DNA from 4 places in the Terrisporobacter hibernicus genome. Region 3 is predicted to be linked to each of the others. Evidence: riboswitches for the same ligand, from Rfam matches in the RefSeq annotation. Region 3 holds a riboswitch; each other region holds the start of a gene.
The links. A riboswitch is a leader RNA that binds a small molecule or an ion and turns the genes downstream of it on or off. The one in region 3 is predicted to bind S-adenosylmethionine.
Positions count from the first base shown of each region.

Region 1: it holds a riboswitch for S-adenosylmethionine, as region 3 does, so the genes downstream of both, JW646_RS02475 (methionine ABC transporter ATP-binding protein) here and JW646_RS14040 (O-acetylhomoserine aminocarboxypropyltransferase/cysteine synthase family protein) in region 3, are expected to answer to the same signal.
Region 2: it holds a riboswitch for S-adenosylmethionine, as region 3 does, so the genes downstream of both, JW646_RS04215 (ECF-type riboflavin transporter substrate-binding protein) here and JW646_RS14040 (O-acetylhomoserine aminocarboxypropyltransferase/cysteine synthase family protein) in region 3, are expected to answer to the same signal.
Region 4: it holds a riboswitch for S-adenosylmethionine, as region 3 does, so the genes downstream of both, metK (methionine adenosyltransferase) here and JW646_RS14040 (O-acetylhomoserine aminocarboxypropyltransferase/cysteine synthase family protein) in region 3, are expected to answer to the same signal.

Region 1 is NZ_CP081135.1:501,333-509,201, forward strand. Features, by position in the region: gene JW646_RS02455 (DNA-3-methyladenine glycosylase) at 1-606, opposite strand, end outside; gene JW646_RS02460 (Ppx/GppA phosphatase family protein) at 733-1,653, shown strand; gene JW646_RS02465 (MetQ/NlpA family ABC transporter substrate-binding protein) at 1,709-2,512, opposite strand; gene JW646_RS02470 (methionine ABC transporter permease) at 2,541-3,203, opposite strand; gene JW646_RS02475 (methionine ABC transporter ATP-binding protein) at 3,196-4,161, opposite strand; SAM riboswitch class I at 4,251-4,354, opposite strand; gene JW646_RS02480 (hypothetical protein) at 4,441-5,019, opposite strand; gene hydE ([FeFe] hydrogenase H-cluster radical SAM maturase HydE) at 5,622-6,680, shown strand; gene JW646_RS02490 (adenosylcobalamin-dependent ribonucleoside-diphosphate reductase) at 6,758-7,869, opposite strand, start outside.
Region 2 is NZ_CP081135.1:863,465-871,333, forward strand. Features, by position in the region: gene JW646_RS04210 (DUF5050 domain-containing protein) at 16-1,098, opposite strand; SAM riboswitch class I at 1,258-1,357, shown strand; gene JW646_RS04215 (ECF-type riboflavin transporter substrate-binding protein) at 1,468-2,016, shown strand; gene JW646_RS04220 (ABC transporter ATP-binding protein) at 2,110-3,813, shown strand; gene JW646_RS04225 (energy-coupling factor transporter transmembrane component T family protein) at 3,806-4,633, shown strand; gene JW646_RS04230 (SH3 domain-containing protein) at 4,760-5,905, opposite strand; gene JW646_RS04235 (hypothetical protein) at 5,939-6,397, opposite strand; gene JW646_RS04240 (hypothetical protein) at 6,411-7,869, opposite strand, start outside.
Region 3 is NZ_CP081135.1:2,899,853-2,907,721, forward strand. Features, by position in the region: gene yfmF (EF-P 5-aminopentanol modification-associated protein YfmF) at 1-415, shown strand, start outside; gene yfmH (EF-P 5-aminopentanol modification-associated protein YfmH) at 418-1,704, shown strand; gene JW646_RS14025 (tyrosine-protein phosphatase) at 1,924-2,706, shown strand; gene lgt (prolipoprotein diacylglyceryl transferase) at 2,718-3,446, shown strand; gene rsmH (16S rRNA (cytosine(1402)-N(4))-methyltransferase RsmH) at 3,480-4,418, shown strand; SAM riboswitch class I at 4,481-4,581, shown strand; gene JW646_RS14040 (O-acetylhomoserine aminocarboxypropyltransferase/cysteine synthase family protein) at 4,716-6,005, shown strand; gene JW646_RS14045 (MATE family efflux transporter) at 6,202-7,485, shown strand; gene JW646_RS14050 (hypothetical protein) at 7,546-7,869, opposite strand, start outside.
Region 4 is NZ_CP081135.1:2,012,404-2,020,272, reverse strand. Features, by position in the region: gene JW646_RS10115 (ComF family protein) at 72-854, opposite strand; gene recD2 (SF1B family DNA helicase RecD2) at 857-3,079, opposite strand; gene metK (methionine adenosyltransferase) at 3,220-4,413, opposite strand; SAM riboswitch class I at 4,517-4,624, opposite strand; gene yyaC (spore protease YyaC) at 4,830-5,339, shown strand; gene mreB (rod shape-determining protein) at 5,414-6,442, opposite strand; gene spoIIID (sporulation transcriptional regulator SpoIIID) at 6,719-6,976, opposite strand; gene JW646_RS10085 (M23 family metallopeptidase) at 7,073-7,711, opposite strand; gene spoIID (stage II sporulation protein D) at 7,796-7,869, opposite strand, start outside.

The sequences.
Region 1 (7,869 bases), 1.7 Mb from region 3:
CTTATTTATAACAGAAACATTTTTATTATTTTTAATGTAAAATCTCCATAGTTTGTCTTTATCTTCTTGTGCATAATCAATATTAATTCTTTTATCTTCCACAATTTCAAAATCATCATCTGTATTATCTTCAATATAAAGTTCACTTCCAAATATATGTTTCCCACTTAGACTTCTGTCAATATTTAACCCCTTACAAAGTTTACCTGGACCATTTGTCAAATTCTTTTTTTGATAATTAGTCAATTCACTATAAGGTTTCAAAAATCGATTATAAGATATTTCATCAAAATCATTTATAGGCTCAACCGCTCTAATCAAAACACATTCTGGTATGTTTTCTTTATTAGCTGAAAGGTTTAAGCAATTATACATACCATAAATTAAATAAACATAAATATGACCTCCACTTAAGTATAGAGGATCTGTTCTAGTACTTTTTCTATTTTTATAAGCATGGGCAGCTTTATCAATAGTTCCCATATAAGCTTCTGTCTCCACTATTTTAGTCACAATTTTTTTATTATCATACTCTCTAATTAAAAATTTATTTAAAAGATTCTTAGCTAAAGTTATTCCATTTTCATTGTAAAATTTTTTATCCAAATTACATCCTCCTTACTTAGGATTTTCTCTTTATTAAGATTAGTATAACTCTATTTTTTTCAATTATTGATGAAGTAATTATATTAAACTATAATTTATTTATAGACATATACAGGGGGGATTAAATTGAAAACTTTAGGAATAATTGATATTGGTTCTAATTCAATAAAATTAATAATTGTAGAGATAAATAATAATATACATAATGAAATCTTTCATAAGAAGTTCCAAACTAGATTGTCTGATTTCGTAGGAAGAGAAAATAAGGAATTATCCTCTGAAGGTATGAAGAACTTCTTTGGAATTATATTTACTTTTAAAAAATTCTGTGACGACTTTAATTGTGATGAAATAATTGCTGTAGCTACAGAGTCCCTTAGACAAATTAAAAACTCTATAGATATTATAAATGATATTTCTAATTCTTTAGACGTACGCATAAGAATATTATCTCCAAGTGAAGAATGTTACTATGGTTATGTTTCTTCTATTCCGCAAGATTTAAATAATTATGTTCACTTAGATATAGGAGGAGGTAGTGTGGAGATAGGATTAGTAAAAGATAAAATTCTTGTAAAAAGTGTTAGTATACCTATGGGTGCTTTAATAATTACAAATAACTTTCATATTAAAGATGGAATTTCCAATGAAGAAATAAGCCATATTAAAGAGTACATTTTTAATAAACTAAAAAATATTTTATGGATTAATGAGTGTAAAAATTTGCCTACAGTTATAATTGGTGGATCCATAAAAACCATAGGCAGAATTCATCAAAAGGAATACGATATTATGTCTAATATTCATGGTTATGAGCTAAATTATAATGATATAGAAATTCTTTTGAAAAAAATCAGTCCTATGTCTTTAGAAGAAATCGTCAGTACTACAGGCATATCCAAAAGTAGAGGAGATATTCTTTTAGGTGCCTTAATTATTTTAAGTAGCCTTACATCATATTTCCACTCAACCAAAATTATTATTAGCAAGTTTACAATAAGGGAAGGTATTATTAATGACTATGTGAAAAATAATTATTTATTTTAAACTAAAAAAGAAGGATATTAATCCTTCCTTTTTATTGAGATTCATATATTATAAATTAAAATGTTGGAACTATACTTCCTTTATATTTTTCATTTATAAAGGACTTAACTTCATCACTTGTTAATGCTTTTGTTAATACTTTTATTTTTTCACTATCTTTATTGTCTTCTCTACAAGCTAATATATTAGCATATGGTGAATCATTAGATTCTATTGCTAAAGCATCTTTAGTTGGATTTAAGTTAACATTTAAAGCAAAGTTAGTATTTATTACAGCAAAATCCACATCTTCTAACGTCGATGGTACTTGAGCAGCCTCAGTTTCTACTATTTTCACATTTTTAGGATTTTTAGTTATATCTTTTGCTGTTATTAATTCTTTATCAGCAACCTCAATAATACCGTTATCAGCTAATAATTGTAATGCTCTTGCTTCATTTGTTGCATCATTTGGTACAGATATTTTTGTCCCATTTTTTATGTTATCTAACTTATTGTGTTTTTTAGAATAAATTCCCATTGGCTCTATATGAACCTTCGCTGTATAAGTTAATTTTAGATCTTTTTCTTTATTCATTTGTTCTAAATAAGGAACATGTTGGAAGTAATTTGCATCAAGCTCTCCCTCTGATAAAGATGTATTTGGAAGCACATAATCATCAAACTCTACTACCTCTAGATTATATCCTTTTTCTTTTAATAGTGGTTTTACAACCTCTAAAATTTCTGTATGAGGTGCTGGTGACGCTCCTACTTTTATAGTTTTATCTTCTTCTTTACTAGACTTTGAGCATCCTACAAATAATGACGCTCCTATAACTCCTACTAGTGTTAATCCTAATAATTTTTTTAATTTCATTTTGAAATCCCCCTTGTATTTATAATTTTTATTTTAGTTTTTTATATGCACAGTCTCCTGCACTTTGTATTAGCTGTACCATTATAATAAGTGTGATTACAACATATATCATAACTGAAGTGTCGAATCTTTGATGTCCATATACTATAGCAACTTTTCCAAGTCCTCCTGCTCCTACAGTTCCTGCCATAGCAGTACATCCTAATATGGAAATTATTGATAAAGTAATTCCAGATACTATTGAGGGCATTGCCTCTTTTATCATAACTTTGAATATTATTTGTAAACTTGTAGCTCCAAAAGATTTTGCAGCTTCTATTAACCCTTCATCTACCTCATTTAATGCATTCTCAATTACTCTTGCAATAAATGGAGCAGCACCTATAGTAATAGGAACTATGGCTGCTGTTTCTCCAATAGACGTTCCCACAATAAATCTTGTGAAAGGAATTAATGCTATTAGTAAAATAATAAATGGAAAACTTCTAACCATGTTTACTATAAACCCCAAAATACTGTATATTACTTTATTTGGCTTAAGTCCTTTTGGCTTTGTAACCACTAATATTATGGCCATTATAAATCCTAAGATTGTAGCTACTACAGTAGGCACAATTATCATGTATAATGTTTGAAGCAAAGCATCTCCAAGTATTTCAGTTAAGTAAGTATATAAGCTTGTTTTATTCATTTATGATTTCCTCCCATCTAACTTTTTTCCAATTTAGATAATCTTTTATCTTTTCTCTATTATCATTATCCACATTTATAATTAATGACCCAAGTATATCTTCTCCGTATTTTTCTAACTTTCCACATATAATAGAGAAATTTATATCCAAATCTCTTGCCATGGAAGTTATTATGGAATCATTAGAAATTTCTTTTGGGAATATTATTCTTATATTAGTTCCCTTTGGCAGTACAATATTATCTTCTCCAACTAGTTTTTGTAAATTTTTAGAGTTTTTTAAAAATAATTCTTCTGTATCTCCTATTTCTAACACTTCTCCATTTTCCATAATAGCCACTCTAGAGCAAATTTGTTTTATTACTTCCATTTGGTGAGTAACCATAATTATTGTTATATTAAGTTTTTTGTTTATATCTTGTAATAAACTTAATATGGATTTTGTTGTGTTTGGATCTAGAGCTGAAGTGGCTTCGTCGCATAAAAGTACTTTTGGGTTTAGTGCTAAAGCTCTTGCTATGGCAACTCTTTGTTTTTGACCTCCACTTAGGTTTCTAGGTTTCATATTTTTCTTATCCTGAATTCCTACCAATGACAAAAGTTCATCTACTCTTTTGCTTATTTCATTTCTTGAATATTTAAAGCATTCTAGCGGAAGAGATACATTTTCAAATACTGTTTTTCTTTCCAATAGTGAAAAGTGTTGAAATATCATGCCCAAATCTTTTCTTAAAAACCTAAGCTCTCTTTCATCTAAATTTTTCACTTCTCTATCTTGTACTGTTATACTTCCATCCTCATAAGTTTCTAGTCTATTTATGCATCTTAGTAATGTGGATTTTCCTGCTCCACTATGGCCTATTATGCCAAATATCTCACCTTCTTTTATATGCATATTAATATCATTTAAAACTTTTGTTTTTCCATAATGTTTATTCACTTCACATATTCGTATCATATTATTTCCCCCTCAAAAGCCTCTTAATTTTGTCTAAAAATGGTATTAAAAAAAGCCTAAGTATAAACTTAGGCTAAATAACTAATTTATACTCATCTTTCAACTAAAAATAGTTGCAGGATTTAGCACCATGTACAAACGTACTGGTTGCCGGGTTTCATAGGGCCAGTCCCTCCACCTCTCTTGATAAGAGTCTTTTTAATTTTTATTATGTTATAAATATTAATCATTTTCTTTTCAAATGTCAATCATTTTTTTATTTTCATTAATAATTTTTTATTATTTAGCTTTTCTAGTGATTCCTAATTTTGTGTCCATATCTTTTAACATTTTTACGAAATTATTAGTAACATTTTCTCCAGCTCTTACTGTATCATCTACTAATTTAATAAATTCATCTTGTGTTTTATTATAATCATCTTTAGATATTTTATCTAATTTTGCTATTTTAGCATCTATATCTTTTATTGATTTTTCACCCTCAGCAATTAAACTTTCATTCATTTTCTTTAATTCTGCATCTTCAGTTTTTCCATCATTTTTTAATCCATCTACAAATGCTTGAATTTTTTCTTTGCTATCTTTGTAAGCAGCTTTTACATCATTTAAGTATTTTTCATTACCAGGATATTCTTTTTCTTTATAAGTGTTAGTTACTGTATTAACATCTGTATACATGTTATAGTCAGATAATGTTTCAAGGTTTTTGTCGTATAATCCTGTATAAGTGTTTAAATATGTCTTATCTGCTACCTCATCCTTAGTTTCATTGTTAGTGTTAGTATTAGTTTTGTTACTACAAGCCACTGCAGAACAAAGTAGAAGTAAAGATAAAGCTACGGTTACAATTTTTTTCATTTTTTTATCCTCCATTTTGAATTATGTCTTTAATTATTATTATCTCAATTTTTATTTTTTTTATTTGCAAATAAATATTTTCAAAAAATAACCACTATAAAATTAGGTAGTATTTGTAATATTTATTTTTATTCAAGGCTTTATAATTGTATTATTTTTTATAATTAAGTCTATTATTGTTTTTTCATCTAAATTTAATAGCTGATTTTTTAAATAATTATGGCTTTTTATTTATTTTCATATTATACTTTTTGTATATATGTTTTTAATCATTGTATTTAGAGATTTTCTTTAGATATAATTTAATAAAAATTTGCTACCTACCAGAAAAGTATTTACTGATCTGTAAGGAAATTAGTTTATATCAATACATAACTTTATTTACAAAAATACTAACTTTTCTTTCATTAGTTTAATTACTTTTGAGAAAAGTTTTTTTATTTTAAAGTTGTATTTTCTTAAATTATAAGTGGACCTTATTAGATTAAAATTGACTTTATTTTGCTTAAAATAATAGTTAGTTACGTACTTTTGTTGTCTCTTTTTTAATTAAAAATTCAGCATTATTTGTTGAGTTTATATGAAAATATTGGGAGGAAAATATGAATATAATAAAGTTAATTGACAAACTATATAATGAAAATTCACTAAGTAAAAGTGAGATCATCTATATACTTGATAATATTAAGAGTGATGAAATTGATTATTTATGTAAAAAAGCCTTAGCAACTAGAAAGAAGTTTTATGATAATAAGGTATATATGAGGGGTTTGATCGAATTTACAAACTACTGTAAAAATGATTGCTACTACTGCGGTATCAGATGTTCAAACAAGAATATTTCTAGGTATCGACTAGATTTAAAGCAAATTATAGAATGCGCAGATTTAGGATATAAATTAGGATATAGAACTTTTGTATTACAAGGCGGGGAAGACAATTATTTTACTGATGACAAAATTGTTGAAATTATAAAATCAATAAAAAATAAATATGATGATTGTGCTATAACCTTATCTATAGGCGAAAAATCATATGAGTCTTATAAAAAGTATTTTTTAGCTGGAGCTGATAGATATTTGTTACGACATGAAACTGCCACACAAGAACATTATAAAAAACTCCATCCCAAAAATTTAAGATTATCAAATAGAATTAATTGTCTAAGAAATTTAAAAGAAATTGGATATCAAGTTGGGGCAGGATTAATGGTTGATTCACCATACCAAACTAATGAAAATATAGCTGAAGATTTAATTTTTTTAAAAGATTTAAATCCAGAAATGGTTGGTATTGGCCCTTTTATCCCTCATCAGGATACTATTTTTAAAGATGAACCTACAGGCTCTCTTGAAAAATCGATTATTGTTTTAGCTCTTACGAGACTTTTGCTTCCATCTGTTCTTTTACCTGCAACTACAGCCCTTGGAACTATTGATCCAAAAGGACGTGAAGCAGGTTTAAATGCTGGATGTAATGTGGTTATGCCAAATCTTTCACCTACAGATGTTCGTTCAAAATATACTTTATATGATAATAAAATTTGCATAGGCGATGAAGCCGCCGAATGTAGAAATTGCATAGAACAAAGAATAAATAGGGCTGGTTTTGTATTAGACACATCTAGAGGAGATAATATAAACTGTATTAGTCCCTTATAAGTTTAAAATACTTTAAACTTTTCATTTTGAATAAATAAGAAAAAACAGTTGTTATACAAGTAACAACTGTTTTTTCTTTAGTTACATTTACTATAACCACATTGAAGGCATATTGTACAACCACCTGTTGGAATAATAGATTCATTTTTGCACTCTGGGCAAATAAATTTTTCATGACCCTCTTCAGTATGGTGTTCATCAAACTTTTCTATTTTTTCTTCTTTTTTCTTTTTATCCTTTTCAGCTTTTTTATCATTTAATAATACACCACTTCTTTCACAACCATCTCTGTATATTGTTATTCCTTTAAGCTTACTTTCCCAAGCAGACATATAAATATTATAAACGTCTTCTACTGTAGCTTCATAAGGTAAATTTATAGTTGAGGATATGGATGCATCAATATGATTTTGCCAAACTCCTTGCATAGCTATTCTTTCTTCTGGCTTAAGACTCATAGCTGTTACAAATATATCTGGTAATTCACTTTCTTCCGTAATATCTTTTAAGTTCATATATTCTTTTACTATTGGAGTATATACTTTGTAATAAACATCTTGTGAATGAAGTGTTTCTGTTTTTCTTGTGTATGAAATATTAAACATAGGCTCTATTCCTCCACTTATACCAAGCATTGTAGATATGGAGCCTGTTGGTGGTATTGTTAATATTTGTGAATTTCTAAGTCCATATTTCTTTACAAGTTCTTTAATATCTTCCTTTATGTTGTTTATAAAGAAAGGAGATTTAAACACTGCTTCTTCATTGTATTTTTCAAAAGGCCCTCTTTCTTTTGATAATAGCGCTGATTTTTTTACTGCACTATTTAACATATTTTTGGAAATTTCATTACATAAATTAATTGATTCTTGTGACCCATATCTAATATTTAATTTTATAAGCATATCAGCTATTCCCATAACACCAAGGCCTATTTGTCTATATTCAGAAACGCTCTTTTGTTGTTGTTTTAGAGGATGTAGAGAAAGCCCTTCTTCTAACACCTCATTTAGTCCTAGTATACAATCTTCTACACAGGCTTTGAATTTTTCCATATCAAATATTGCATTATCTGTAAATGGCTCTACAACAAATTCTGATAAGTTTATGGAACCAAGTAGACAACTTCCTCCTGCAGGAAGAGGTTCTTCTGCACAAGGATTCACACCATCATGTTTAAATTCTTTAT
Region 2 (7,869 bases), 2.0 Mb from region 3:
AGTATTTTTTATATTCTACATTTTAGTCATAGAACTACCTGATAAAGTGGTTCTATATATAGAGTGACTAAGTCCATTATATTGATCAAATGCTATTGTTCCAAAATACATCCTGCTATTTGCAATATTAATTACATGATGCCATTGATTTTCACTTGCTTTTTTTATAGTTTTTCTACTACTTCCATCTAAGTTCATTGAACATATGCTGTCATTTGTATTAATATAATACATCTTATCATTGTATAAATTTATACTTGTTGTAAAATATTTTGATAAAAGTTTGTTATTTTTCCCAGTTGAAGACACCTTATACACTTGACATGTATCGTCATTTTCATTATAAGGATCTTTGTCATTATATACTGTGTAATAAATGTTTCCTTTATAGTAAACCATATCATCTATGTATGATTCTTCTTTTGTGCCGGATTCATATTTATAAACAGTTGTTCTTGTTTTAGTTTTTGTGTTTATTTTGTATACCATAGAATTATTAGATCCCGTTGCTACTATATAGATATAGTCTCCAGATAATGACATATCATCTATATATCTAGTTGTTGTAGTATATAAAGTTGAAACAGTTTTTTTAGTTGATAAGTTGTAACGACATAAAGACGCTACTTCATCATTACTACTATTTATACTTTCTTTCACATAGTATAAATAATTATCCTTTACTATAATTGAATTGTATCCATAATTGCTTATTAATTTTGTTTTTCCAGTACCGTCAGTTTTAACTCTATAAATACCATAACTCTTACCAGAGTCATATACTCCTACATAATACATATAATTTCCAACTACATTTATGTATGGTTCTTCTGCTGCATTATTTACTATTTGTTTTTTTGTGCTTCCATTTTTATAAGTTCTATAAATATAGTAATAATTTGCACCTTTAGTTTCTTTATATGTTTTACTACTTCTTATATAAGAGTAGCTTCCATTTGCAACAGCATACCCTCCATTGCTAATATTTGAATTACTGTTACCATATACCGAGGCACCCTCAACACTTTTGGTAAAGCCACAGGTAATTACTACACCTACTATTAATATAGTAGATAAAAACTTTTTTAATTTACTCATATATATCCTCCACTCTTTCTCAAACTAATATTAATATACTTTAAAATTTCATTATTCTCCATATTTTTTTATAACTGTAATTATTTTGTAAATTATTTAACTTGACAAATTTCGACTGATTTTATAGAATATTTTGTGGAACTCATATAAATTTAATAGTGCTTATCAAGAGAGGTGGAGGGACTGGCCCTACGAAACCCAGCAACCGGTCTTAGGACAAAGGTGCTAATTCCTACAGAAGAATTCTGGAAGATAAGATTAGGCATATAATCTCTTTCTTATCAGAAAGAGATTTTTTCATGTATTTTTCTATAAAAGTTCATTAATAAATTATAAATATAAAGAAATGAATGGAGAAAAAAGAGTAATATGATCAAAATAGATACAAAAACAATAGTAACAATCGGTGTTGCTGCTGCTCTTTATGGAGCCTTAGGATTTGTGGGAATACCCATAGGACCTAACACACAATTAAAACCTGCCATAGCTTTACTTGCTATATTCTCTGCTCTATTTGGTCCATTAGTTGGATTTTCCATGGGATTTTTAGGACATATGTTAACTGATATGATTGCCGGATGGGGAATCTGGTGGGGCTGGGTTGCAAGCTCTGGTATTATGGGTCTTTTTATGGGACTAGTTTTCAAATGCAAGAAGTTTAGTATAAAAGATGGATTATGCAACAAGTTCCATGTTTCATATCTTGTAATTACAGGTATAATCGGTATTATTTTAGCATTTATATTTGCTGCAGGTTTTGATGTAGTTGTTATGGGAGAACCTTTAGACAAAATGAAAATTCAAGCAGTTCTTGCCATATTTACAAATGCAATAGTATTTTTAGGCGTTGGTGTTCCAACTATATTAGGTTTTATTAAGGCAAATAAAAAAAATAGTTGTTTAAAGATTGAGGACTAAAGTCTCAATCTTTAAACAACTATGGCGCCAACGAGATGCCCTCGTTACCACTTTGGGCAACGACCTTGCTTAAAATAGCGAAAGGAGAATTATATGATAAGTTTTAAAAACTTTAGTTTTAAATATAATAATGTAGTTGATAAAACTTTAAAGGATATAAATATTACTATAAATAAAGGTGAAAAAGTCTTGATTGTAGGGCCCAGTGGTTCTGGAAAATCTACTCTTTCTCATTGTTTAAACGGGCTTATTCCTTTTTCATACAATGGTGAAATGGAAGGTTCAATCCAAATAGACAATATTAAACCTTATGAAGAAAGTTTATCAGATATAAGCAAAAAAATCGGTACAATCATGCAAGACCAAGACTCTCAGTTTGTAGGTCTTTGTGTTGGTGAAGATGTGGCATTCGCTTTTGAAAATGATGCCATACCAGTTAAGGAAATGAAAGTTAAAGTTATAAATGCACTGGAATTAGTAAATATGGTTGATTTTATTAATCAAAGTCCTTACCAGTTATCTGGTGGTCAAAAACAAAGAGTTTCTTTGGCTGGAGTTCTTGGAAGTGATGCAAATGTCTTACTTTTTGACGAGCCTTTAGCAAATCTAGATCCTGCTTCTGGAAAAGAAATTATGCAATTAATAACTGACATTCATAAAAAAACAAATAAAACTATTATAATAGTTGAACATAGAATAGAAGATGTTCTAGAACAGCCTTTTGACAAGGTTATTATTATAGACAAAGGTGAAGTTAAAGCTATTGGTACACCTGATGAAATTTTAAAATCAGATTTATTGGAAAAAAGAGGACTTAGAGAACCTCTTTACGTATCAGCTATGAAATATGCAAATTGCAATTTGGAAAATATAAATAATTTAAGAGACTTTAATAATTTAGATGAAGAATCTAAGGAAAATATAAATAATTGGTTTATAAATAACTATAATAGTACTTCTATAAATAACAATAATAATGAAGAAAAAATCCTTGAGGTAAATAATTTAACTTTTTCTCATAACAAAGATAAGAATACTTTAGAAGACATTTCCTTTTCTCTTAAGAAAGGTGAGATATTAGCTGTTCTTGGGAATAACGGTGCAGGAAAATCAACTTTATGTAGACTTATAACAGGAATTTTAAAATACAAAGAAGGCAGTATATGTTTAAATAATGAATGTATAGACTCTTGGAGTATAAAGAAAAGAGGCTCTTCTATAGGATATGTCATGCAAAACCCAAATCAAATGATATCTCAACATATGATAAAAGATGAAGTTGGACTAGGATTAAAATGTAGAGGATATTCTAAGGAAGAGATTGATACAAAGGTTGAAGAAGTGTTAAAAATATGTGGCTTATATCCTTATAGAAATTGGCCTGTGACAGCTCTTAGCTATGGCCAAAAGAAAAGGGTAACTATAGCTTCCATATTGGCAATAAATCCAGATGTTATAATTCTTGACGAACCAACTGCTGGACAAGACCACAAACACTACACAGAATTTATGGAATTTGTAAAATCATTGGCAAAGAAAGGAATTTCCATAATCCTTATAACTCACGATATGCAGTTAACTCTAGAATATTGTGACAGAGCCATAGTACTATCTAATGGTAAAAAAATAGCAGATAATAAGCCATCATACATTTTAACTGATGAAAATATTATAAAACAAGGAAACTTAAAAGAAACCTCCTTATCAACTTTGGCAAAAGCTATTGATGTGAAAAATACAAATGATTTTGTACAATTCTTTATAGATTATGAAAGACAGGTGAAAAACAATGAGTAGAGCCCAAACTCTTTATATTGAGGGTGACTCTATTTTCCATAAATTAAGTGGTGTAAGTAAAATACTATTATTTCTTACATGGACAATTATAACAGTAATGTTTCTTGATATAAGAGTATTTCTAGCTATGGCGCTAATTAGTGCTGTAATGCTTTATTTTTCAAAAATACCATCAAAAACATTAAAACCACTGCTATGGATAATGGTTGTTTTCAATATAATAAATGTGATTTTTATACTACTGATCACCCCACAATATGGAAGTGAATTAGTAGGCACAAATACAGAATTAATCAACATAGGATATTCATATATAAACAAAGAAACTCTATTCTATGTTTTGACTATATCACTAAAATATGCAGTGCTAATGCCTATAACTGCCATCTTTATATTCACAACACATCCAAGTGAATTTGCCAGCAGTCTAAACAAAATAGGTATTCCATACAAAATAGCTTATGCTGTAAATATTGCATTTAGATATATACCCGATGTACAACGTGAGTACAGAGATATTTTAGATGCCCAACAAGCAAGAGGACTAGCTTTTCATAAAGGTGAAGGTAGTATAGGTGAGATTTTGAAAAATTACACTACCATATTTGTTCCTCTAGTTTCTTCTTCTATTAAAAGAATAGAAACTGTTTCAAACGCCATGGAGCTAAGATCTTTTGGTAAGAAAAAGAAAAGAACATGGTATAGTTATAAAGAGTTAAAAGGTATGGACTTTGCTTTTATAATAATTTGCATCCTAGTTCTTGGTTTAGCTGTTTATTTAAAAAACAATGTAGTAACAGGATTTTATTATCCTTTATAAAAAATTCGCTGCGCATAAATAAAACACCCCAGGTCATAAATATGATCTGGGGTATTTTATTTGAGCAACGGATGTATCTGCAGCTGAGCAAAGATATATCGTTGGCGATATGAACAAAGTGAATTTTTAATATATTACATCCAAATACTTGTTGCTAATATATCCTTGTTTGTTATTATATTTAATTTTGCATGTTTTTCCATCATTCAGTATAGTAACATAAGCTCCTTTTGGTATTCTAAGGACTGTGGAACTCTTACTATCCACACTTTTTCTCAATCGAATATTTTTATTTACATTGACTATTTTTCCCACATTGTATAATCTAATATAATTATTTTTTACATATCCAACTTTATTATTGTATTTAATTCTTACCCATTGATTACTTTTACCAACATTTCCTATATTGTCTAATATGCTAACAGTGCTGCCAAGGTTGATTTTGTCTATTATATTAGTTCTACTAGCAGTAGACGTACTACTACGTAAATTCAAGCTTTTTTTAACATTAATTACCTGACCTTTAGGTATACATACGTTATTATAAGTATCATTGATCATTTTAGTTAGTTTATTTGCCATATAGGTGAAACTCTCACTGTCTGAAGTTCTATATTTTTTATTTATCTCTAATTGTAATGTAGGTACACCTAGTTTTGAAGCACAGTAGGAAGACATTGTATAAACCTTGCCACCAGTGAAATATTTATTAACTGTGTAGTTATTGTTACCTAAAGAACTTTTTACTAAAGATAGTATATAATCTTGTCCTAATAGATTAATATTACTACTATTTCCCGTTCCTATATCTATATCACTGTCTTTGTCCGAAGTCATACCATGTAGATCAATAATTACTTTTATATCATTCTTAGCAACTATATCCTTTATTTTTTTACGATACTCAGTTTCTTCAGTTGTATAATTTTCGTCACCATTAGTACTAGCTTTGTAAATTATATGGGCTCCTGTTGCTTTGTGCAATGTTTTGGCCAGGGCTCCAGTATAAATATCTGCACTTTTATGGCTTTCGTTTCTCCATTGTTTAACTGTATGAGGAGCAGATATTAATATTGGTATGCTTCCCTTCTTATACTCATAGTCTTTTTCACTATTTCCAAAATAATTATTGCTTATAAATTGTGTTTCCTGATTTTTTATGTAATCTGTAGTGTATAAATTATTAGTGTCTGCATAAGATTTATTAGTTGTTAAATTGAAGATATTCATTATAGTAAGCATTGTTATAATCATCTTTTTTATTTTCACCACTATTTCTCCCCTATTTAATATGTATTTTTGTTATATTAACTCCTCAGTATCATAATTTACATCTGCATAGCCATCATAATCTAAATCAATTTGGCCATATGCCCCATCAATTATTCCATCTCCATCATAATCTACACCATAAGCCACTTCATCTACATATCCATCTCCATTGTTGTCAACTTCCATGAAAAATTCATCCATAGCTCCATCTCCGTCGTAATCTATACCTTCCATTACAACATCAGTAATACCATCTCCATCTATGTCTACTTCTGCATAAATGTCATCTATTATACCATCATCATCAAAATCAACACCCTGGATAGAGCTATCTGCATATCCATCTTCATTTGTATCCATTTCTGCATATATGTCATCTGTCATGCTATCTCCGTCTAAATCCATGGCCTTATAAGCTACATCATCTACTCCATCATTATCTAAATCTAAAAAATCGAAACCTGCACTTCCCCATCCATAGTCTGACATAATTTAATTCCTCCTAAAAATTACTTCCTATTAGAAATACATTTGTATCGTATGTGTTTATATTACTATCTATTGTTTTATAAATATCTTCAACTAAATCTTTTTTCCTTATATTAGTCATATTGTTTAAAGTCATTTGCTTACTTACATATATATTTGCTATTCTATCAAACAAGATTTTTTTTATAGCTTCATTACTATGATTTTCATACTGCTTTCCTAAAGCCATAAATAATTCTCGTAAATTGTCATTAGCTTCATTAACATAGTAAGGATACATATTATCTATTAAATGGTTTAATTTTTCTATAGCTTGATTAGTAAATAGATTTAATTTGCTACTTTCAATTGCCTTACTATTTTCATCTATTTTTTTGTTACTATATAAGTTCATTCCTTGCATAGCTAAAAAGGGTATAGATAGTCCCCCACCCATAACCAGGGTAGAAGCTACTGACACAGCCATTCCTATTCCAGCTTGCTTACTTTTTATCTTTGTATTAAACTCTCTTGTATTAAATTCACTATATATTACAAAAGAAAGCTGGCTTAAGCTTCTTTCAATTTCTGCCAAATGCCTATTAACTTGTGATGCTAATGAAAATAATTGTTTTTGTAGAATTTTAAATACTTTTTTATCTAATTTTACATTGTATTTATTAAATAGTTCAACTTCTCCCTGTTCAATAGCCTTTGGCATGTAAGCAGATATTATATCAAACTGATTTTTTTGACTTTGAATTTGATAATAAAGTGTATTTACTATGTTAGCTCTATCTTCATCTGTAATTTCTTTTCTTAGAATATTGTCTATCTCCATTTTAGTATAATAAATATTACCAAAAAAGTTAAATAAAATCATATCATTTACAGATTTGGCCCAGTTCATATACATACTTGGAATACTAGATTTTTTGATCATTGCATTTTTACTATATACAAAAACATCTTTCATGATTTGAGGTATTATATGGCTTCTTAGGTTTATATTTATTTTGTTTAAATCAAACCTAATTTCTACTTGAGTAAAGTCAGAATGTATTTTTTCATCTTCGTTATTTATAATAATATCTTTGATTTTTTTATTCTTAATATCTATTATTTTTTTGTTAGATGATTTAAAAATACTAAAATAAGTCTCATCATGTTTTATAAAAAATGGCATACTATTTTGGGTGAAACCTATGTTTTCACTATGGATATCTTCTAATAAATTTAATCCTAGTTTATTTTTACTGTCACTGCTAGTATGAATAATAAATATGTTTTTGCCGTCAAAAAATGCAAACTTATCATTATGTAAGATTAGTTTTGAGCTATTATTAATATTTGAAGATACTATTTTATTTTTTCCTTCTTTATTAATAAAAATCAAATTACCGTTGTATTTTACTATAAAAACTTCTGTGTTTTTATACTCAATGTCTTCTATAGTTCCACAAACACTTCCATAACAAATGCTACTTTCATTT
Region 3 (7,869 bases):
TCATTCAAAGTTATTTGTAAATGTTAGAGAAAAAGAAAGTTTATGCTATTATATATACTCTTCACTAGAAAAATATAAAACATCTATGTTTATAGCTTCTGGAATAGAAGATGTAAATTACGATAAAACAATTAAGCTAATCAAAGAACAATTAGAATGCTTAAAAGAAGGCCAAATTTCTAAGGAAGAATTATTAAATAGTAAAAGTTCTTTAGTAAGTTCATTAAAAACAATAAAAGACTCTATTGGAGGAGCATCAGATTTTTACTTCTCCCAAACAATGGGTCAAACAAACTCAACTGTAGAAAAAATTATAGAAATTATAGAAAAGGTTACAGTGAAAGATATAGTTGATGCATTTAAAAATATTCAGTTAGATACTATATATTTCTTAAGTAATAACAAGGAGGCATAAATATGGAAAAAATAGTTAATGAATTGCTAAAAGAAGAATTATATTATGAAAAATTAGAAAATGGTTTAGATGTTTATTTTATGCCTAAAAAAGGATTTACTAAAAAATATGCTGTTCTTGCAACTAACTATGGTTCAAATGATTTAGAATTTATTCCTATAAATGAAAAAAATAAAATGACTGTAAATGCTGGTATTGCCCATTTCTTAGAACATAAAATGTTTGAACAACCAAATGGAGGAAATGCATTTGATAAGTTTTCAAAATATGGAGCAAATGCCAATGCATTTACTAATTTTACTATGACAGCCTATTTATTCTCAGCTACAGAATATTTTTATGAATGTTTAGAACATTTAATAGATTATGTTCAAACACCTTATTTTACAGATGAAAATGTGGAAAAAGAAAAGGGAATAATTGAACAAGAAATAAAAATGTATAATGACGATCCAGAGTGGAATGTATTTTTTAATGCATTAAAAGCTATGTATGTAAATCATCCAACTAGAATAGATATTGCAGGTACTGTTGACAGTATATATAAGATATCTAAAGAAGAGTTATATAAATGCTATAATACATTCTACAATCCAGGAAATATGATTTTATTTGTTGTAGGGGATTTGGACAAAGAAGAAGTATTTGAACATGTAAAAAAGGCTAATCATAAAGATATACAAAAGCTTCAAGAAGAGATTGTGAGATTTTATCCAGAAGAACCTAAGGAAGTCAAGCAAAAAGAGATTGGTGCAAAATTCCCTATATCTATGCCAATGTTTTCAATTTGCTTTAAAGATGACAAAGTAGGAATGAAAGGTAAAGAATTATTAAGATATGAGGTAATGACAGATATCATTACAGATATGTTATTTAAAAAAGGTAGTGTTATATACGAAGATTTATACATGCAAGGTCTTATAACTCCAAACTTTGGTGCAGGCTTCTCTTCACAAGTAGATTATGCATATACATCTATAGGAGGAGAATCAAAAGATCCTCATAAAGTAAAAGAAATTATAATGTCTTATATTGAAAAATTTAAATTAGAAGGTTTAGATAAAGAAGGTTTTGAAAGAACAAAGAAAAAAAATATAGGTAACTTTATTAAATATTTTGACTCAGTTACTTTTATTGCAAATAATTTTATAACTTACAAATTTAAAGGTATAAACTTACTTGATTATGTTGAAGTAATGAAGGAAGTCACATTTGAAGAGGTAAGTGAAAGACTAAATAATCATTTTAAAGAAGAAAATTGTGTTATATCTATTGCAGAGCCTAGATAATGCTTATATAAAAATAAAAATGTAATAAAATAAAGGATAGTTAGTTGATTTTGATTAAAGAAATAATTTTAGTTAAAATTAAGGATAATTATCCTTTTTTCATTGTAAAATATTTATTAATTAATTATAATTAAGGCATTCTGTTTTTTTATTATTAAGAAACTGATATAATAAAAAATGAAAAGGATAATTGTTTAGGGTATAAGGAGGCTATGTTTTATGATTGATATACATTGCCACATTTTGCCTGAAGTAGATGATGGTTCTAGAAGCTTAAATGAGTCTATAGAAATGGCTTTAATAGCTAGAGAACAGGGTATAAAAAAAATTGTTAATACATCACATTATCATCCAGATTTCAGGTACAAAAAAGGCGAAGAACTATTAAAAGAGCTAAAAGATTTTAATAATGTTTTAAGAGAAAATATGATAGATATTGAAGTGTTAATTGGGAATGAAATTTACTATACTAATGATTTAATAAAACAAATTGATGAATTAGATTTTTATACTTTAAATAATAGTAGATACATACTTATCGAACTTCCTCCTACAAATTTTCCAAATGACTTATGCAATATAGTATATGAATTAAAAGAAAAAAACTACATACCAGTTTTTGCACATGTGGAAAGATATAGAGAAGTTCAAGAAAATCCTGAGTTAATATATGAGGTTATTGAAGCTGGAGCTATAATACAAATAAACTCTCATAGTATTTTAGGCAAAAGTGGAAAAGAATTACAAAGGACTTGTAATACACTAATAAGCCGAAATATGGTTCATATTGTAGGAACAGATGCTCATCGTAGCAAAAGAAGAACACCAATATTTTTAGATGCATACAAATACGTGTGCGAAAAATATTCAAAAGAAATGGCAGATAATTTATTTATTAAAAATAATAATGCAATAATAAATAATGAAAATTTATATTTGTCAAAACCTTATAAAGAAGAAGTAAAGAAAAAAGGATTTTTCAAAAGATTATTTAAATTATAAGAGGTGAAATAATGGATAGAGTGGCATTCACAATATTTGGTTTAGATGTAATGTGGTATGGCGTATTAATGGCACTAGCTATGATAATATGTGTATTTATAGCGCTAAAGGAAGGAAAAAGAGTAAACATAAGTGAAGATGATTTGCTAAACTTAGCCATAATAGCAATACCTTGTGGTTTAATTGGTGCTAGGCTTTATTATGTTGTTTTTAATTGGTCTTGGTATTCTAATAACCTATCTGAAATATTAAATTTCAGAGGTGGAGGGATGGCCATACATGGAGCTTTAATTGGTGGTATATTGGCTGGATTCATATATACTAAAATTAAAAAAATTAATTTCTTTAAGATGGCTGATACTGTAATGATTGGTATACCTTTAGGTCAAGCTATAGGAAGATGGGGGAATTTTATAAATGGAGAAGCACATGGAGGACCAACATCTTTACCTTGGGGAATAATTGTTGATGGCATTAGAGTTCATCCTACGTTTTTATATGAATCTATCTGGGATTTAGGTATATTCATATTTTTGTGGTGCTTTAGAAAGAAGAAAAAATATGAGGGTCAATTAGCTATATTCTATTTGATTTTATATTCATTAGGAAGATTTTTTATAGAAGGACTTAGAACAGATTCACTTATGATTGGTCCGCTTAGAATGGCTCAAGTAATAAGTTTAGGAACGATTATAATTTGTGTTATTTTACATAAAATATTATCAAAGAAGAAAAAATAGAGGCTAACTAGTAACTCTTAAGGAGAAGAAAAAATGGAATTTAATCATGTATCAGTACTACTAGATGAATGTATTGAAAATTTAGACATAAAAGAAGATGGAGTTTATGTTGACTGCACCATGGGTGGAGCAGGTCATTCAAAAGAAATAGTAAAGAGATTATCTGATAAAGGTTTATTTATTGGATTTGATCAAGATAAAAATGCCATAGCAACGGCAAAAGAAAGACTATCTGAGTATTCAGATAGAGTGAAGTTTGTACACAGTAATTTTGAAAATATTAAATCAGAATTAGAAAAAATAGGTATTTATAAAATAGATGGAGTACTTGCTGATTTAGGCGTATCTTCTCACCAACTTGATGAGGCTGATAGAGGTTTTTCTTATATGCATGATGCACCACTAGATATGAGAATGGACGTTAGAAAAGATTTTTCTGCTTATGATGTGGTAAACACGTATAGTGAAGAACAATTAGCTAAGATAATCAGAGATTATGGCGAGGATAATTGGGCCAAGAGAATAGCTAAATTTATAGTGGAAGAAAGAGAAGCAAATGGTCCAATAGAAAAAACAGGTGAGCTTGTTGATGTTATAAAAAAAGCAATACCTAAAAAAGCTAGAATAGATGGTCCACATCCAGCAAAGAGAACTTTCCAAGCTATAAGAATTGAGGTAAATAACGAACTTGGTGTAATAAACAAAATGATTGAAGATGCTGTTTCTATAATGAATAAAGGAGGAAGAGTTTGTATAATTACCTTCCATTCATTAGAAGATAGGATAGTAAAAAATGAATTTAAAGATTTAGCTTTAAGTTGTGTATGTCCACCAGAGCTTCCAATTTGTCAATGTGATAAAAAATCAGAAGTTAAGATTATAACAAGAAAACCAATAATTCCTAGTGATGAAGAAATTGAAAGAAATCCAAGATCGAGAAGTGCAAAACTTAGAGTAGCTCAAAAAAAATAATTTTCTTGTTGCATATGAATAAAAATATATATACAATTAACTTATTAAATTAATAGTAAAAAATCTTATCAAGAGTGATGGAGGGAATAGGCCCGAAGAAGTCCAGCAACCTATATTAGATAGGTGCTAAATCCTACTTATGGAAACATAAGAAAGATAAGAGAGAAATCTTAGATTATTAAGGTTCTTTTATCTTCAAGATAAAAGAACCTTTTTTATTTGATAAGATACAATTTGTAAGGTTTTTTATATATTGTTTAATATTATTTATATTAAATAACAAGGGGGATATAAACAATGAGTGAAAGAAAGTTGGGTTTTTCTACACTACAAATTCATGGAGGACAACAAGTGGACTCTACAACAGGAGCTAGAGCAGTTCCAATTTATCAAACAACTTCTTATTGCTTTCAAAGTGTGGAGCATGGAGCAGATTTATTTGCACTAAAAACAAAAGGACATATTTATTCAAGAATATCAAATCCAACTGTGGCAGTATTTGAGGAAAGAATGGCTTTACTTGAGGGAGGAGTAGGCGCTGTAGCCTTTGCTTCTGGAATGGGAGCTATTAATGCTGCTATATTAAATATACTTCAAGCTGGTGATGAAATAGTTGCTGCACCAACAATATATGGTGGAACATTTAATTTATTAGCCAATATGCTACCTAAATTAGGTATTAAAACTCATTTCGTAAATCCTGATGATCCAGCAAGTTTTAAAGCTGCAATAAATGATAAAACAAGATTAGTTTATGCAGAAACTATAGGCAACCCAGGTATAAATATTATTGATATAGAAAAAATTGCACAAATAGCTCATGGGGCCCAAATTCCATTTATGTTAGATAATACTTTTGGAACACCTTACTTAATAAACGTATTTGATTATGGAGTTGATATTGTTGTTCATTCGGCTACAAAATTTATTGGAGGACACGGGACGACTTTAGGTGGAGTAGTTGTTGATAGTGGGAATTTTGATTGGATAAAAAGTGGAAAATTTAAATGTTTAACAGAACCAGATTTATCTTATAATGGTTTAAACTATGCTAAAGATTGTAAAAAAGCAGCTTATACTACAAAGCTTCTGGCTCAATATCTAAGAGATACAGGAGCTTGCCTAAGTGCACAAAGTGCGTTCCAATTATTATTAGGACTTGAAACTTTATCCTTAAGAGTTGAAAAACATGTGGAAAATACTAAGAAAATTACAGAATTTTTAAATGATCATCCTCAAGTTGCATGGGTAAACTACCCAGGTTTAAAAGAAAATAAATATTATGAATTAGGGAAAAAATATTTACCAAAAGGGCCAGGATCAATATTTACTTTTGGGATAAAAGGAGGATTAGATGCAGGAATTAAATTTATAGAATCTCTTCAAATTTTTTCGCATCTTGCTAATGTGGCAGATGCCAAATCACTTGTAATTCATCCAGCTAGTACAACTCATGCTCAATTAAATGAAGAAGAACAAAAAATTGCAGGAGTTACTCCAGACATGATAAGAGTTTCTGTAGGAATTGAAGATGTAAATGACTTAATTTGGGACTTGAATCAAGCTTTAGAAAAAGCATCAAAATAGGAACATAAAAAGAAAGATGATAAACATCATCTTTCTTTTTTATAATGTAAAATCATTATTTTCAACTTCTGAATATAAATTAAATATCTGTTATAATTATTGGTGAATGTCATAAGGGGGGACTTACATGGAAATTACTCAAAATACACGGGAATACTTATTCTCAGATAAAAATTTATATAAACTTATTTTTCCCTTGATAATAGAGCAATTTTTACTAGTAACTGTAGGATTAGCAGATTCAATAATGATAGCTAGTATAGGGGAAGCTGCAGTATCTGCAGTATCTTTAGTGGATAGTATAAATATCCTTATAATAAATATATTTACAGCTCTTGCTACAGGAGGTGCAGTTGTAGCAGGCCAATATTTAGGACAGAAAAATGAAAATAATGCATGCAAAAGTGCTGATCAACTCATTCTTTTTCTTTTTTTAAGCTCTATAACTACAATGGTAATTGGGTATTTATGCAAGTATTTTATTCTTAATATAGTATTTGGAAATATAGAACAAGATGTTATGAACTACTCTAATACTTATTTGACCATAGTATTTATGTCAATTCCTTTCATAGCAATATACAATGGTGGGGCAGCTTTATTTCGAACTATGGGAAATTCAAAAATCACAATGAAAATATCAATTATGATGAACCTGATAAACTTAATAGGAAACTATTTTCTAATTTATGTTTTTAAAATGGGAATTGCAGGTGCAGCCATACCTACAGTTTTTTCTAGGGCTGTAGCAGCTATAGTAATTTTTATATTAATAAAAAATGATAATTTGCAAATTCACTTATCAAAAAAAATGTGTATGAAATTTGATAGAATATTAATCAGAAAAATACTTCATATTGGTATTCCAAATGGTTTGGAAAATGGAATGTTTCAACTTGGAAAAATTATTGTATTAAATTTAATTGCAACTTTTGGAACAGCAGCTATTGCAGCAAATGCTGTAGCAAATGCTGTTGGACTTTTTCAAATAATACCTGGTATGGCAATTAGCCAGGCTACCCTTTCTGTAACATCTCAATGTATAGGTGCAGGAGATTACGATCAAACAAAATATTATACAAGAAAACTAGTTAAGATAAGTACTTTATGCATATCCTTAGCTGTAATACTTACTTTTATAAGCATGCCATTAATTTTAAATGCATATAATCTATCTGATTATACAGCAACAATTTCAAAAGATATTATCTTATATCATGGAATAGTATCAATTATAATATGGACAATTTCTTTTGTTATTCCAAATACTCTTCGTGCAGCTAATGATGTTAAATTCTGTATGACAGTATCTATTTTATCCATGTGGATTTTTAGAATTGGCTTTAGTTATGTATTGGGAAGATATATGAATATGGGAGTTTTTGGTGTATGGGTAGCCATGAGTATAGATTGGATATTTAGAGTGGTGTGCTTTATTACTAGATATAAGGGAAACAAGTGGAAATTACATGAAATATAAAAAGCTCATTATATAATGAGCTTTTTTTAGATAATAGAAATTCATAATTTATTACTTTCATTATAAAAGATATACCGAATTAAATGGAACTTCCTTATTATTTATTTTTAGTATTATTGTATCGAAAAGTATATTTTTATCTCTTGATGAAGTTGAACCTTTTTCTTTTATAACGTATAGTTTGCTTGTTTCTTGTGAAGAGGAAGTAGTATTACAATTTATTATAAGAGTTTTATCTTCAAGGTGTAATCCTACATCAATATATTCATTTTTGATACCTTTAAAAAATATGTAACTATTATTTTTTGTTGTTATCTGATAAATTCCCTCCTCTAAATCACTGTCATAAATTACATCTAATATTTCTTTATTATTCAATGAACT
Region 4 (7,869 bases), 890 kb from region 3:
TTGGACTTGCAACCACAGACCTGAAACATATTACTATTTTAACGGCTTAAAACAATTCTGTCAATAGAATTTTATTCCTTTACGTATACATCTACACAGGTTGTAAGCAATGTAAATATACATATATTATTTACAGAGTTTATTTTCAATACTTTAGATATTTCATTTGCTGTTGATCCTGTAGTAAAAATATCATCTATTAATATTACATTTTTATTTTTAATAAGATTAATATTATCTTTTACCTTAAAACCATTTTTTAATTCTTTTTCTCTATCTTCTTTATTCAATTTATATAACTTTTTTGTATTTTTTTCTCTGCTAACACAATCTAGCACAGGTATATTAATCAAATCACTTAATTTATTAGCTATTTTTTCTGCTTGATTAAATCCTCTTTTCTTTAATCTTTTTTTATGTAAAGGCACAAACAGTATATAATCAGCCTTTATATCTTCTAATATAATTTTTTCTTTCATTAAATAGGCTACATACCTACATAAATAAGTTTTACTTTTATATTTGAAATCTAAAATTAACTTTTTACTTATATCATCATATTCTATACATGCGATTGCCTTATCAAAATAAAAAGTTTTATTATAACAATAGTTACATTCAATTAAACTTTCTCTTTCCAAATTTCTATTTACTATAGGTTTTCCACATTTGTTACATCCATCTAAAATAAACCTTAACTCCTTAAAACAACTTCTGCAAAGGGAATAAGGATTTTTTAGTTTTATAGGATTATCACAAATTATACAAGTTATATTTCTAGGATAAATATAATTTATTACAATTTTAATAGTTTCCTTTATATTATTTGTAATTAACTTTGATATAAGTTTCATTATTATTTACTTAGCAACCCTTCTTTTATAAATTTATTTAATTTATATGATAAATTAGAGTATCTGTCATTTATTCTATTGTTTTTAATCATCTGTTCTAAGTATTTAACATCACCAACTAATACCACAAGCTTTTTTGCTCTAGTAACTGCTGTATAAAGTAAATTACGACTTAACAACATAGGTGGTGCCCAAACTATGGGTATAACTACTACTGGAAATTCACTTCCTTGACTCTTATGAATTGTTGTACAAAAACTGTGATCAATTTCGTCTAGTTCATCATATTTATAAGAAGCGATTTTTATCTTATCAAAAATTACAAAAACAGTCTTCTTATCTTTATCTATATGAAATATATATCCAATATCTCCATTATATATACCTTCACCTCTATCACTTTTGTCCTCTGTTTCCCATTTTTTTGTGTAGTTATTTCTAATTTGCATAACTTTATCTCCAACTCTAAAAGTCCTTTTGGCAAACTGTTCTTCTTGTTTATACTTATTAGGTGGATTTAGATATTTCTGTAATTCTATATTTAAGTTATTTACTCCCAAATCGCCTTTTCTCATTGATGTTAATACTTGTATGTCTTTTAATTTATCAAATTTATAAAACTTAGGAAGTCTTTCACTTACAAGCCCTATTATCTCATTTAAAATTTCTTCATTGTTATTTTTTCTTAAAAAGAAGAAATCTTTGTTTTTTACATTTAAAAATAATGGCTCTCCATTGTTTATTTTATGAGCATTTACGATTATCATACTTTCTCTTGCTTGTCTAAATATTTCATTTAATCGTACAGTTTTTATTACATTGGAATCAATAATATCTTTTAGAACATTTCCTGCCCCTACTGACGGTAATTGGTCACTGTCTCCTACTAAAAGTAATCTTGTTCCTAATTTTATAGCTTTTAAAAGATTGTACATTAATATAATATCAACCATAGATGCTTCATCCAATATTATCACATCAGCATCTATTGGATCTTCTCCATCTTTAAAAAAGACTAGTTCATCACTATCTGTAGCAAAACCCATTTCTAGCAATCTATGAATAGTTTTAGCTTCTTTATTTGAAGTTTCACTCATTCTCTTAGCCGCTCTACCTGTTGGAGCACATAGCACTACTTTTTGGTCATTATTTTCAAATATTTTTATTATAGTATTTATCGTTGTAGTTTTCCCTGTACCAGGACCACCTGTAATAATTGTTACTCCATTATTTATAGATTCTTTTACTGCTAAGATTTGATTGTTCGCCAAACTTATTTCATCTTCTTTTTCAACAACTTTTATTTCTTCTTCTATATTAATATGTAAATCCTTCGTTTCATGTTGAGATAGCTTTACTATTTCTTTGCATACACCATTTTCACATATATAGTACATCATCAAATAGATAAGTATTTCTCCGTTCATATTTTCTAAATGTACTTTTTGATCGTATGCTAAATCCATAATTCCATTTTCCACATATTTAGGTTCTACACCTAAAATTTTGACTGATTGCTCAATCAATATTCTTTTAGGTAAATATGTATGACCACTTCCCAAGCTTTGGTTTAAAGTAAATAAAATACCCTGCATAATTCTATCTGGAGAATATTTGTCTATACCTATTTTGCTAGCAATATCATCGGCAATTCTAAATCCTATACCTCTTACTTCTTCTGCTAGTCTATATGGATTTTTATTTATCACTTCCAAGGATTTATCTTTATATTTTTTATATATTCTTAAACAATAATTAGGAGTTATTCCATAAGGAGATAGTTGTATTATTATATTTCTAAGTTCTCTATTTTCTTCATAGCTTTCTTGGATTTGTTTTACTTTCTTAATACCTATTCCTTCTACTTCAGTTAATCTTTCTGGAGTATTTTGAATAATATCTAAAGTATCAACACTAAATTTATCTACTATTCTTTTAGCCATTTTTTCGCCTATTCCATGTATCATACCCGAAGATAAATAAACATAGATACCCTCAAGAGAAGATGGTGTAACAGGTATAAAACTTTGCACCTCAAATTGAGATCCATAAATTTTATGGTTTACCCATTTTCCTTCTATTTCTATGCTTTCTCCTACAGACAAAGTTGGCATACATCCTACAATAGTTATTTCATCATTTTCATTGGCTAAAGAGGCTATGGTATAACCATTTTCTTCATTTTTAAAGACTATATCACTAACCATTCCTTGTAATTTTTCCATTTCAATTCTCCTAAAATCATTTATTAACGCCTACTTATAATTATTAGTATTATAAATATATTTTATGTTATCACTTAATGTAAAAAAAATAAAGAGCCGTATTTTATACAACTCTTTATTATTTATGTTAATCATTAAAATTATTTTATTGAAGATTGTTCTCTTAATGCTTCAGCTTTATCAGTTCTTTCCCATGGTAAATCCACGTCAGTTCTTCCAAAGTGACCATATGCAGCTGTTTGTCTGTAAATTGGTTTTCTTAAGTCTAAGTCTCTTATTATAGCACCTGGTCTTAAGTCAAAGTTTTTATTTATTAATTCAACTAATTCAGCTTCAGAAACTTTTCCAGTTCCAAAAGTGTCTACAAATATAGATAAAGGTCTAGCAACGCCTATAGCATAAGCTAACTCTATTTCACACTTATCTGCAAGTCCAGCAGCTACTATATTTTTAGCAACGTATCTAGCAGCATATGCAGCAGATCTATCAACCTTAGTTGCATCTTTTCCTGAGAATGCTCCTCCACCGTGTCTAGAATATCCGCCATAAGTGTCTATTATTATTTTTCTTCCTGTTAAACCAGTATCTCCTTGTGGTCCACCTATAACAAATCTACCTGTTGGGTTTATATATATCTTAGTTTCATCATCTAATAAATCTGCTGGTATAACTTCTTTTATTACTAACTCTATTAAATCTTTTCTTATAGTGTCATTATCTACATGTTCACTATGTTGAGTAGATATTAATATAGTATGAACTCTTACTGGCTTATTTCCATCGTACTCTACAGTAACTTGAGTTTTACCATCTGGTCTTAAATAATCTACAGTTTTATTTTTTCTTATTTCTGTTAATCTTCTAGATAGCTTATGTGCTAAAGATATAGGTAATGGCATTAATTCTGGAGTTTCATTACACGCAAACCCAAACATTATACCTTGATCTCCTGCTCCTATAGCTTCAATTTCTTCTTCCGTTTGTTCTCCACTTCTACTTTCTAAAGCTTCATCAACACCCATAGCTATATCTGATGACTGCTCATCTATAGCAGTTATCACAGCGCAAGTTTGACTATCAAAGCCATATTTAGCTCTTGTATATCCTATTTCCTTTACTGTATCTCTAACTACTTTTTGTATATCTACATAAGCGTTTGTAGATATTTCTCCTGCTACTAATACTAATCCTGTAGTAGTTATTGTTTCACAAGCTACTCTTGATAAAGGGTCCTTCTCTAATAAAGCATCTAATATTGCATCTGAAATTTGGTCACACATTTTATCTGGATGACCTTCAGTTACTGATTCCGATGTGAATAAATGTCTTGACATTGTATTTCCTCCTTTTATTATCTATTTTTGTCAATTTGGGTAAAAATAAAACCTCTTCTTTAACAGAAGAGGTTAATTATCACATAAAAATTATAATTAACTAACCTCATCTCTCTAACGTTTCCGTTAAGTAGGATTTAGCACCGTTCCCCAATATGGGAGTGGTTGCTGGGCTTCACAGGGCCTGTCCCTCTGCCTCTCTTGATAAGGTGTAATCACGATTACACATATATTTTATTATTACTTTTAACAAGTATATGATAACCCTTTTTTTTTATAGTGTCAAGATTTTATTTATTTTAAGAACACTATTTAAGCTTTCATCATATGATTATGTATAAGTGATTTTATGTTGATTAAAGTTATGTATTTTTTTATTATGTAGTTCATATATTTTTGAAGGGAGGTAAGTTCCTATGTATTTAGCCAAAGTGCATTACAAAAAAGAAAATGTTATAGAAATATTAAGCTTAATACTCAAAGATATAATTAATGAAAATACCGTTGTTATTTGTATAGGAACAGATCGTGCTATAGGAGATGCTTTAGGTCCTTTAGTCGGTACTATGCTTAAAAATAGCGACTTTAAATACCCAGTTTACGGTACCCTAGATAATCCTATTCATGCCTTGAACATATATGAATCTTTTGATCAAATAAAAGAAAAGCATCCTAACAGTGAATTCTTAGCTATTGATGCCTGTTTAGGTTCTATAAATAATATAGGAAACATTCAAATTAGAAAAGGACCAATTCTACCAGGTAAAGGCGTAGGTAAAAAACTCCCGCAAATTGGATCACATTCAATTGTAGGTATTGTAGATAAAGTAGATGAAAATAATAGATTTTCATTTAATAATGTTCGACTTCATTTTATTTTAGAATTGGCTGAAACTATTGCTCTATCAATCTTACTCTCCACCTAAATAGAGTCATCTGTGTACTTATATTAAAAAGGGCTGTACATACTAATTAAAATTATTATGACAGCCCTTTTATACTATTTTTTATTTCTTCTCTTAAATGTTCCGCCAGTTTCTAGTAAATCTAATGTGCTTAATGATGAACCTGTTCCTCTTGCAACACAAGATAAAGGCTCGTCGGCAACTATTACTTGAATTCCTGTAGCTTCCTCAATTCTCTTATCTAAATTTTTTAATAAAGCTCCCCCACCAGTCATCACTATACCAGACGTACTTATATCTGCTGCTAATTCAGGTGGTATTTTTTCTAATACAACTCTAGTTGTAGCTACGATTTGCTTTATACATTCTTCTAATGCTTCCGCTATTTCTTGTGAACTAACTTCTATAGTTTCTGGTAAGCCTTTTATTATGTTTCTACCGCTTATTTTCATAAATTGTTCTTCACTATCTTTCATAGCTGTTCCAATTTCTACTTTTAGCTTTTCTGCACTTCTCTCCCCTATAAGAAGGTTATGCTTTTTCTTAATATACGCTACTATGGCAGCATCAAACTTATCTCCGCCTATTTTTATTGAGTCACTAACTACCGCTCCTCCAAGAGATATAACAGCTATATCTGTAGTTCCTCCACCTATATCTATTACCATATTTCCATTTGGTAAAGATATATCCATACCTGCGCCTATAGCTGCTGCAATGGGTTCTTCTATTATATATACCTCTCTTGCTCCTGCTTCTCTTGTGGCTTCTTCTACTGCCCTTTTCTCAACTTCTGTTACACCTGTTGGCACACATACCATTATTCTTGGCATTACAAGTCTTCTAAATCCTTTTTTTTCAACTATCTTTTCTGTAAAGTATTTTAACATTTTTTCAGTTGCTTCATAATCAGAAATAACACCATCTTTTAACGGTCTTATTGCCACTATATTGGCAGGTGTTCTCCCTATCATTTTTCTTGCTTCATTTCCAACTGCTAAAACTGTATTTGTATTTTTTTCAATTGCAACTACCGATGGTTCTTCTAGTACTATGCCCTTACCATCTACATAAACTAAGACATTTGCCGTGCCTAAATCTATTCCTATATCTGCTCCAGCCATATTTTCACTCCTTTTATTATTCATATATATTAAACTTTATTTGATTTCTCTTTAAAGACCTCTATGTTACAAGATATACAAAAAAATAATATAAGTCAAGAAAAAAATGCAGGTTTTATAGTACATTTTTTACTAAGATTGTTTTTATTTTTATTTTATACTATTATTTATTTTTATAATTTAATTTTTTAAATTTTCATGTCGTTTTTTGACATAAACTCCCAGACATCATTATTTAACTAAAAGCTTTTAAATTCAAAAAAGTGCAGGATATACCTACACTTTTTTTTCACTTTCATATTTAAGCTTTGTTGCCATACCACCTCGAATATGTCTTTCTGATTTATTCTTTTCTAAAACTCTCTTAACTTCTAAAGCTAGAGAAGGATTGATTTCTTCTAATCGTTCCGTTACATCCTTATGAATAGTACTTTTACTTACACCAAAAGTTTTAGCGGTTTGTCTTACTGTAGTATTTTTTTCTAATATATATTTTGCTACAATAACTGCTCTTTCCTCTATATAGGATCTCACTCCCTTCCCCCCTAACATCATATCCTTATTGATATATATGAGAGAAAGTCAAAAAATATAACAGGTCCAACCAAATATGATTGAACCTGTTAAGCTTTATTCTAATAAACTCATTGGATTAATAGCTGTGTTATTTTTGTATGCTTCTAAATGCACGTGTACTCCACTTAAGCATTCTACATCACTAGTATTACCTGCATACCCTATACATTGGCCTTCTTTTATATCATCGCCTTTTTTTACTGTAATATTCTTACCTAAACTAGAATATACAAATTCAGTATCTTTACCAGATTGAATTTTTACAGACATACCATATTCATCGTCATCATATACATCTAATACAGTACCTGGAGTTAATGATTTAACCTCTTGATTTTCATTTGCTTCTATATCTAACGCTTTATGTATTTCCCAAACTTCTAAAGTTTCTGAATAGCTTGGCTCTTTTTCTGAATAATCTCTTATTACTTGATTTCCTAAGTAGCTTATTTTATTATGTTCAGCTTCTTTTGCTTTTGCTAAGTTTTGATCAGAATCTGTAGCAGTTGGAAGAACATCATTTTTTTCGTCTTCAGTTAAATGTATTTCATCTTCACTTTTTGTTGGAGTATTTTTCGATAATAAATTATCTACGTTTTTGTTGGTAAACCAAATTCCTCCAATGGCTAAAATACAGACACATATAAACAAGGATAGATAAAAAGCATCCTTTTCTAATAATTTCTTTTTCATGTTGTACCTCCAAATATATTAATACATATTTAGATTATTAACTAATAATTAATATTTATACAACATTTTTACATTTTTGGTATATTAATACATATCTTTTATTTTACTATCTTTAAAGTAGTGAAATAATATATCATAATACTTGTATCCTTTTTTTG